Regions from separate parts of the Actinoallomurus sp. NBC_01490 genome, predicted to be linked through region 2. Evidence: riboswitches for the same ligand, from Rfam matches in the RefSeq annotation. Region 2 holds a riboswitch; the other holds the start of a gene.

Region 1 (4,405 bases), 4.3 Mb from region 2:
CCGTGATCGGGATCGCGGTCAGGCGCGTCCGGAAGAGGAAGAACAGCCCGAAGCCGCCCGCGGTTCCGGCGACCGCCGCCACGCTCGACTCGACGGCCGCGACCAGGGAGATCTGCCGGGGCGTTGCACCGACCAGGCGCATCGCGGCGAAGCGCTGTTCGCGGCGGGTGGCCACGAGCCGGGTGACCGTGCCGATGAAGATCAGCACCGGGAAGAGCAGCGCCGCCGCCGTGACCGACAGGATCAGGTCGATGCCGTTCGCGTTCGTACCGGCGTTACAGCTCGAACAGCTGCTGGGCGTCCTGGTGGCGATGCCGGTCACCTTCGCCGCGCCGGGGGCGCGCGAGAGCTCGGCGGCGCTCGCACCCACGATGACGTACAGCGAGTCCGGGGACGGGAGCGCGGACGGGCCGATCGTGCCGATCCGGCGGCCGGGGTAGCGGTCGCCGAGCCGGTCGGGCGCCGCCGCGCGCAGCAGCGCGGTCAGCGCCGGTGACGTGTAGTACTCCCCCGGCCCGGGCAGGCGCGGGATGCCGGGCGGCAGGGGCGTGCGGGGCCCCGTGGCGGCGACCTCGACCCGGGTGATCGTCCTGCCCTCGTAGCGCTCGTAGCCGAGGGTGGCCCACATCGGGTCCGGCGAGGGCGTGACACCCGCCGTGGCCTCGGGGACCGCGGAGTTCAGCCAGGCGTAGCGGGCGTTCTGCGCGTTGACGGCGTTGATGCCCGCCAGGGTCGCCAGCAGCAGGCCGACGCCGAGCGCGACGGCGGCCGCGGTGACCACGAGCCGGACGGCGGCCTCCCGGCCGCCGGCGACGGTGAGGCGGAGGCCGAAGCCGATCACGGGGCCACCCCGACCGCGGTGGTCCTCCCGTCGCGGACGATGACCTCGCGGTCGGCGTACGCCGCCACCCGCGGCTCGTGCGTGACCAGGACGACCGTCGTGCCCTGCTCGCGGGCGGCGGACACGAGCAGCTCCATGACCTGCTCGCCGGTGAGCGAGTCGAGCGCGCCGGTCGGCTCGTCGGCGAACAGCACCCGCGGGCTCGCGACCAGGCCACGGGCCAGCGCGACACGCTGGGCCTGCCCGCCGGACAGCTCGCCGGACCGCCGCCGCTCCAGCCCGCCGAGGCCGAGCCGCTCGAACCAGGGCTGGACCTGCCGGACGGCCGCGCCCCGGCGCAGGCCGCCGAGCAGCAGCGGCAGCGCGATGTTCTCCTCGGCGGTCAGCTCGGGGACCAGCTGGCCGAACTGGAACACGAAGCCGAAGCGGTCGCGGCGCAGGGCGCTGCGCTCGGCCTCGCCCATGGTGTCGACCCGGCTGCCGTCGAACCGGACCTGCCCGGACTCCGGCGTGAGGATCCCGGCCAGGCAGTGCAGGAGGGTCGACTTGCCCGAGCCGCTGGGCCCCATGACGGCGACGATCTCGCCGGCCTCGGCCGACAGGCTCGCGCCCCGCAGCGCGGGCGTGCTGCCGAACGACAGGGTGATCTCGCGCGCCTCGATCAGCGGTGTCACGGCAGGACCTCGCGTTTCAGGGCGTCGAGCCGGGCCGCGGTGAGGTCGATCCAGCGCAGGTCGGACTCCAGGTGGAACAGGCCGTGGTCGGCGAGCAGCGCGTCGACCAGGTCGCCGTTCCGCTTGGTGTCGGTCAGCTCGCGCATGCGCTTCAGGTGGGCGGCGCGCTGGGCGTCGAGGTACGCCTCGGCGTCGCGGTCGAGGAGCAGCGCGAGCACGACCTTGGTGAACAGCACGGTCTGCAGGTGCGGCTCGGCCTCGACCGGCTCGCCGAGCCAGGACTCGAACTCGGTCGCCCCCGTCTCGGTGATGACGTACCGCTTGCGGTCGGGGCCCGCGCCGGCCTCGGTCTCGCCCACGACCACCTTCCCGGCGCGGGCGAGCCGGGCGAGGGTGGCGTAGACCTGGCCGAACGGCAGCGGTTTGCCCCGGCCGAACAGCGCGTCGTAGTCGCGTTTCAGGTCATATCCGTGGCTCGGCTCGCGTTCGAGCAGGCCGAGCAGGGCGAAGGGGACGCTCATGAGAAGGAAAGTACGCCGCGCGTATACTCGCCGTCTATACACTCGATGTACAGACGCCCGGCCAGGTGAGACGAAGCGTGGGCTGTCGTCGCGCGACGGGCGCTGCTAGCCTGGCGGCAGCCGTTGATCCCGCGCGGGAGAGCGCCCGGGCCGCCAGTCCGGGCCGCCGAAGGAGCAACTCCTCCCCGGAACCTCTCAGGCGACGAAGACCGCGCGGAGCAGGCGACCTCTGGAAAGCGGAGCGACGCTCCCGCCGAAGGTGCAAGCCCCCCGGGCGAAGCTCTCAGGCGCCGATGACAGAGGGGGAGGCGCCGAGACCGCAAGCGAACCAGTGGGACGATATGACCCCCGGATCGCCCGCGCGATAAGGAGCCTGCCGCGATGTCCGTTCCGGACACCAAGAAGACACCACTCCACGAGGTCCACGAGGGCCTCGGCGCCACCGTCACCGAGTTCGCCGGCTATCTCATGCCGCTGCGCTACGGCAGCGAGACCGCCGAGCACCAGGCGGTCCGCACCAGCGCCGGGCTGTTCGACCTGTCCCACATGGGAGAGATCTTCGTGACCGGCCCGCAGGCCGGGGCGGCGCTCGACCACTCCCTCATCGGGCACCTGTCGGCGCTCGCCGTGGGCCGGGCGCGCTACACGATGATCTGCGACGCCGAGGGCGGCGTGCTGGACGATCTGATCGTCTACCGCCTGGCCGCCGAGACCTATCTGGTCGTGGCCAACGCCGCGAACGCCGCCACCGTGCTCGCCGAGCTGACCGCGCGGTCCGAGAAGTTCGACGAGGCGGCCGTCGACGACCGGTCCGACGCGTACGCGCTCGTCGCGGTCCAGGGGCCGAAGGCCCAGGAGATCCTCGGCAAGCTCACCGACGCCGCGCTCGGCGACCTGAAGTACTACGCGATCCTGCCCGGCGCGGTGTCCGGCGTCGACGCCCTGATCGCCCGCACCGGCTACACGGGCGAGGACGGCTTCGAGCTGTTCGTCTCCGCCGGCGACGCCGTGGCGGTCTGGAACTCTCTGACCGAGGCCGGCGGCGACGACCTGCGGCCCTGCGGGCTGTCCGCGCGCGACACGCTGCGCCTGGAGGCCGGGATGCCGCTCTACGGCAACGAGCTGACCGCCGAGACCACGCCGTTCGACGCGGGCCTGGGCCGTACCGTCAAGTTCGAGAAGGGCGACTTCGTCGGGCGTGCCGCGCTGGCCGCGATCGCCGACGAGACGCCGAAGCGGACCCTTGTCGGGCTCGTCGCCAGGGGACGGCGGGTGCCCCGGCACGGGTACGACATCGTGGGATCGGACGGCACGCCGTGCGGAGTCGTGACCAGCGGCGCGCCATCCCCGACACTGGGCAAGCCCATCGCCATGGGCTATATCGACGCGGACCACGCCGAAGACACCGATCTCGCGGTGGACATCCGCGGCAAACATGAGCCGGTCGACAAGGTCGCCCTGCCTTTCTATAGGAGGACCCCGTGAGCAGCGTTCCCGAGACCCTTTCCTACACCGAAGAGCACGAGTGGATTACCGAGCCGTCCGACGGTGTTGTCACTGTGGGGATCACCGCCTATGCCGCCGACGCCCTCGGTGACATCGTGTACGTCTCGTTGCCGCAGGAGGGCGCCACGGTGGAGGCCGGAGAGCCCTGTGGCGAGGCGGAGTCGACCAAGTCGGTGAGTGACATCTACGCGCCGGTGACGGGGGAGGTCGTGGCGGTGAACGGTGCGGTCGAGGAGGACCCGGCCGTGATCAACGCCGACCCGTACGGGGAGGGCTGGCTGCTGAAGATCCGCACTGACGGCGACAGCCCCGACCTGCTGGACGCCCCGGCCTACTCCAAGCTGATCGAGGAGGCGTGAGATGAGCCTGTCCAACGCCCCTCTCTCCGAGATCGACCCGGAGGTCGCGTCGGCCATCGCCGAAGAGCTGCGCCGCCAGCAGTCGACCCTGGAGATGATCGCCTCGGAGAACTTCGCCCCGGTGGGCGTGCTCGAGGCCCAGGGCTCGGTGATGACGAACAAGTACGCCGAGGGCTACCCGGGTCGCCGCTACTACGGCGGCTGTGAGTACGTCGACGTCACCGAGCAGCTCGCGATCGACCGCGCCAAGGCCCTGTTCGGCGCCGACCACGCGAACGTCCAGCCCCACTCGGGCGCGCAGGCCAACATCGCGGTGTACTTCGCGCTGCTCCAGCCGGGCGACACCATCCTGGGCCTGGACCTCGCCCACGGCGGGCACCTGACCCACGGCATGAAGATCAACTACTCCGGCAAGATGTTCAACGTCGCCGCCTACCACGTGGGCGAGGACGGCCGGGTCGACATGGACGAGGTCGCCGAACTGGCGCGCGAGCACCGGCCGAA
Region 2 (4,405 bases):
GCCTCCTCGCGGGTGTAGGAGTGCTTCCAGTCGGTGGTCAGCAGCGCCGCCGCGGTGTGCGGGGCGTTCTTGAGCGGGTTGTCGTCGGCGTCGTAGTCGCCGGCGGCGACCCGCTCGATCTCCCGCCGGATCTCGATCATCGCGTCGCAGAAGCGGTCGAGCTCGGCGCGGTCCTCGCTCTCGGTCGGCTCGATCATCAGCGTGCCGGCCACCGGGAAGGCGAGGGTGGGGGCGTGGATGCCGTAGTCGATGAGCCGCTTGGCGACGTCCTCGGCGGTGACCTTGGTCTCCTTGGTGATCTTCCGGATGTCGATGATGCACTCGTGGGCGACGAGGCCGCCCCGGCCGGTGAAGAGCACCGGGTAGTGGCCGTCGAGCCGCTTGGCGACGTAGTTGGCGGCCAGCACCGCCGCCTCGGTCGCCTCGCGCAGCCCGTCGGCGCCCATCATCGCGATGTAGGCCCACGAGATCGGCAGGATGCCCGCCGAGCCCCACGGGGCCGCGGAGATCGGGCCGCTGCCGGTCTCCGGACCGGCCTCGGGCCGCAGCGGGTGGTTCGGCAGGAAGGGCACGAGGTGCTCGCGCACGCCCACCGGGCCGACGCCCGGCCCGCCGCCGCCGTGCGGGATGCAGAAGGTCTTGTGGAGGTTCAGGTGCGACACGTCGGCGCCGAACTCCCCCAGGCGTGCCAGCCCGACGAGGGCGTTGAGGTTGGCGCCGTCGACGTAGACCTGGCCGCCCGCCTCGTGCACGCTCTCGCAGACCTCGGTGATCGTCTCCTCGTAGATGCCGTGCGTCGAGGGGTATGTCACCATGATCGCGGCGAGGGCGTCGCGGTGCTTGTCGATCTTGGCGTGCAGATCGTCGAGGTCGATGTCACCGCTCTCGGTGCTCTTCACCACGACCACCCGCATCCCGGCCATCACCGCGCTGGCGGCGTTCGTGCCGTGCGCCGAGGACGGGATCAGGCAGACGTTCCGGTGGCTCTCACCGCGTGAGGCGTGGTAGCCGTGGACGGCGAGCAGGCCGGCCAGCTCCCCCTGCGAGCCCGCGTTGGGCTGCACCGACACCTTGGCGTACCCGGTGATCTCGGCCAGCCACGACTCGAGCTCGCCGATCATCTCGACGTACCCCTGCGCCTGCTCCAGCGGGGCGAACGGGTGGATCTGCGCGAACTCCGGCCAGGTGATCGGCTCCATCTCGGTCGTGGCGTTCAGCTTCATCGTGCAGGAGCCGAGCGGGATCATCGAGCGGTCCAGCGCGATGTCCTTGTCCTGCAGGCGGCGCAGGTAGCGCAGCATCGCCGTCTCCGACCGGTGCGCGTGGAACACCGGGTGGGTCAGGAACTCGCTCTCCCGCCGCAGGGCCGGCGGGAACCCGTCCCCGGCCGCGTCGGCGGCCTCGTCCTCCGCGCCGCCGAACGCCCGCAGGACCCGCGTGACGTGATCGCCCGTGGTCGTCTCGTCACAGGCGACACCGACCTGGTCGGCGTCCACCCGGCGCAGGTTGATCCCGAGGTCGAGCGCCCGGCGTACGACCTCATCGGCCCGGCCGGGGACCCGGGCCAGCACCGTGTCGAAGAAGCGGTCGTGCACGACCTCGACGCCCTGCCGGCGCAGGCCGGCGGCGAGGCGCGCCGCGTGGCCGTGCACCCGCTCGGCGATGCCCTTCAGGCCCTCGGGACCGTGGTAGACCGCGTACATGCTCGCCATCACGGCGAGCAGCACCTGGGCGGTGCAGATGTTGCTGGTGGCCTTCTCGCGGCGGATGTGCTGCTCTCGCGTCTGCAGCGCGAGCCGGTACGCCTGCCCGCCGTCGGCGTCGAGCGAGACCCCGACGAGCCGCCCGGGGAGCTGGCGCTGGATGCCGTCGCGCACCGACATGTAGCCGGCGTGCGGGCCGCCGAAGCCGTACGGCACGCCGAAGCGCTGCGTGGTGCCCACCGCGATGTCGGCGCCGAACTCCCCCGGCGGCCGGAGCAGCGTCAGGGCGAGCAGGTCGGCGGCGACCACGACCTGGGCGCCGCGCCCGTGCGCCGCCTCGGTGAGGCCGGACAGGTCGCGTACGGCGCCGCTCGCCCCCGGGTACTGCAGCAGCACGCCGAAGAAGTCGCCCTCCGGCAGCCCCTCGGACGTGTCGGCGGCGACGACCTCGATGCCCAGCGGCACCGCGCGGGTGCGGATCACCTCGACGGTCTGCGGCAGCACGTCGGCGTCGACGAGGAAGACGTCGCCGCTCCCCCGCGGCGCGACGCGGTGCGCCAGCGTCATCGCCTCCGCCGCGGCGGTGCCCTCGTCCAGCAGCGAGGCGTTCGCCACCGGCAGCCCGGTCAGGTCGCTCACCATGGTCTGGAAGTTCAGCAGCGCCTCGAGCCGGCCCTGGGAGATCTCCGGCTGGTACGGCGTGTAGGCGGTGTACCAGCCGGGGTTCTCCAGCACGTTGCGCAGGATCACGCCCGGGGTGATCGTGCCGTGGTAGCCGAGGCCGATCATCGAGGTGAGGACCTGGTTACGCGCCGCCAGCTCGCGCAGCCGCGCCAGCGCCTCCACCTCGCTGAGCGCGGGCGGCAGGTCGAGCGGGCGGCCGGTGCGGATCCGGGCGGGCACGGCCGCGTCGACGAGCGCGCCGACGCCGGCGTACCCGGCGGCCTCGGCCATCGCGGCGCGTTCGGCCGGTGAGGGTCCGATGTGGCGGGCGGCGAACGGAACCTCGATCATGGGAGCCTCCAGGCGGGTCGGGGCGCGAACACCACCGGGCGCGCCCGGTGGCCGGTCTCCCCCTCTGTCACCTGAACCTGAGAGCTTCGCCGCGACGGGCGCGGCTTGCACCTTCGGTGAGGATCGGCGACCGGCGGTGCGGCCTCCGGGTCCCGCTTTCCAGAGGTGCCTCGCCCGCGCGGTCCTTTTGCCTGAGAGGTTCCGGGGAGGTTTGCTCCTTCGGCGCCCCCGCGCTGGCTGCGCCGGGGTCTCTCCCGCACGGGTTCGACGGCGATCTCCACCCTACCGGAGGCTTATTGCCACGACGTTAAGAGCGGGGAGTACCGACCGTAAAGGTCAGCGGTTCAGCGTGCGGAAGCGGCGGACGGTCAGCGGGACGAAGATCGCCAGCAGCACGCCGCACCAGATCAGCGTCGCCGCGACCGGATGCCGCAGCGGCAGGGCGGCGTGCGCCGTGACGACGCCCGGGTTGCCGAAGAGGCCGCGGCAGGCGGCGACCATCGCGCTCACCGGGTTCCAGTCGGCGATCACCCGCAGCCAGGCCGGCATGCCCGCGGTCGGCACGAAGGAGTTCGACAGCATCGAGACCGGGAAGATCAGGGGGACCATCTGGTCGGCGGTCTCCTCGTTCTTCACCAGCAGGCCGCAGAGCACCCCGGCCCACGAGAGCGCGTACCGCAGGAGGATGAGCAGGCCGAACGCCGCGAGCGCCCGCGGCAGCCCCTCGTGGATCCGCCAGCCGACGGCCAGCCCGCAGCCGACCATGATGACCATGCCGGCGAGGCCGACGATGATGTCGCCGCCGACCTGGCCGAACGGCACCGCCGACCGGGCCATCGGCATCGAGCGGAACCGGTCCATGACCCCCTTGGAGGAGTCGGTGGCCACCCCGACCATCGTGGCCATGAAGCTGGTCATCGTGGTCATCGCGAACAGGCCGGGCATGAGGTACTCCCGGTAGTCACCGCCGCCGGGGACCTTGATCGCGCTGCCGAAGACGTAGCCGAACAGCACGACCATCACGGCCGGGAAGACCAGAGCGCCGACGAGCTCCCCGGGCTGGGACCTCAGCTGGAGCAGATTGCGCCACACCAGGGTGAGGCCGTCGGTGAGGGTCCAGCGGAGCCGGCCGAGGCGGCCGGTGGGCGCGGCGGGGGCGTGGAGGGCCATCAGGCGCTCACCCTCTCTTCGGTCTCTCGGGCGTCTTCGGGGTCCTCGGTCCGGCCGGTGAGGCGCAGGAACACCTCATCGAGAGTGGGGCGCCTCAGCGTGACGTCCTCGACCCCGACGCCGGCGCGGTCCAGTTCGAGCACGACGGCGGGCAGGGTGAGGGAGCCGGCGGGGACGGGGACGCTCACCCGGCGGGACTCCGGATCGGTGTCCGGCTCGCCGATGCGGGACAGCACCGCGATGGCGTCCGCGAACGCGGCCATGTCGGACACGACCACGTCGATACGGCTGCCGATCTCACCCTTCAGCTCGTCGGGCGTGCCCGAGGCGATCACCTGGCCCCTGTCGACCACCGCGATCCGGTCGGCGAGCCGGTCGGCCTCGTCGAGGTACTGCGTGGTCAGCAGCACGGTCACGCCGTCGGCGACCAGCTCGCGGATCGTGTCCCAGATCTCCCCCCGGCTGCGCGGGTCCAGGCCGGTCGTCGGCTCGTCCAGGAAGAGCACGGGCGGCGCGGT

The links. A riboswitch is a leader RNA that binds a small molecule or an ion and turns the genes downstream of it on or off. The one in region 2 is predicted to bind glycine.
Region 1: it holds a riboswitch for glycine, as region 2 does, so the genes downstream of both, gcvT (glycine cleavage system aminomethyltransferase GcvT) here and gcvP (aminomethyl-transferring glycine dehydrogenase) in region 2, are expected to answer to the same signal.

Annotation. Positions count from the first base shown of each region.
Region 1 is NZ_CP109433.1:2,114,463-2,118,867, reverse strand. Features, by position in the region: gene OG417_RS10495 (FtsX-like permease family protein) at 1-841, opposite strand, end outside; gene OG417_RS10490 (ABC transporter ATP-binding protein) at 838-1,515, opposite strand; gene OG417_RS10485 (PadR family transcriptional regulator) at 1,512-2,036, opposite strand; glycine riboswitch at 2,161-2,258, shown strand; glycine riboswitch at 2,263-2,339, shown strand; gene gcvT (glycine cleavage system aminomethyltransferase GcvT) at 2,418-3,521, shown strand; gene gcvH (glycine cleavage system protein GcvH) at 3,518-3,901, shown strand; gene glyA (serine hydroxymethyltransferase) at 3,903-4,405, shown strand, end outside.
Region 2 is NZ_CP109433.1:6,451,287-6,455,691, forward strand. Features, by position in the region: gene gcvP (aminomethyl-transferring glycine dehydrogenase) at 1-2,717, opposite strand, end outside; glycine riboswitch at 2,772-2,886, opposite strand; glycine riboswitch at 2,887-2,984, opposite strand; gene OG417_RS30215 (ABC transporter permease) at 3,054-3,887, opposite strand; gene OG417_RS30220 (ATP-binding cassette domain-containing protein) at 3,887-4,405, opposite strand, start outside.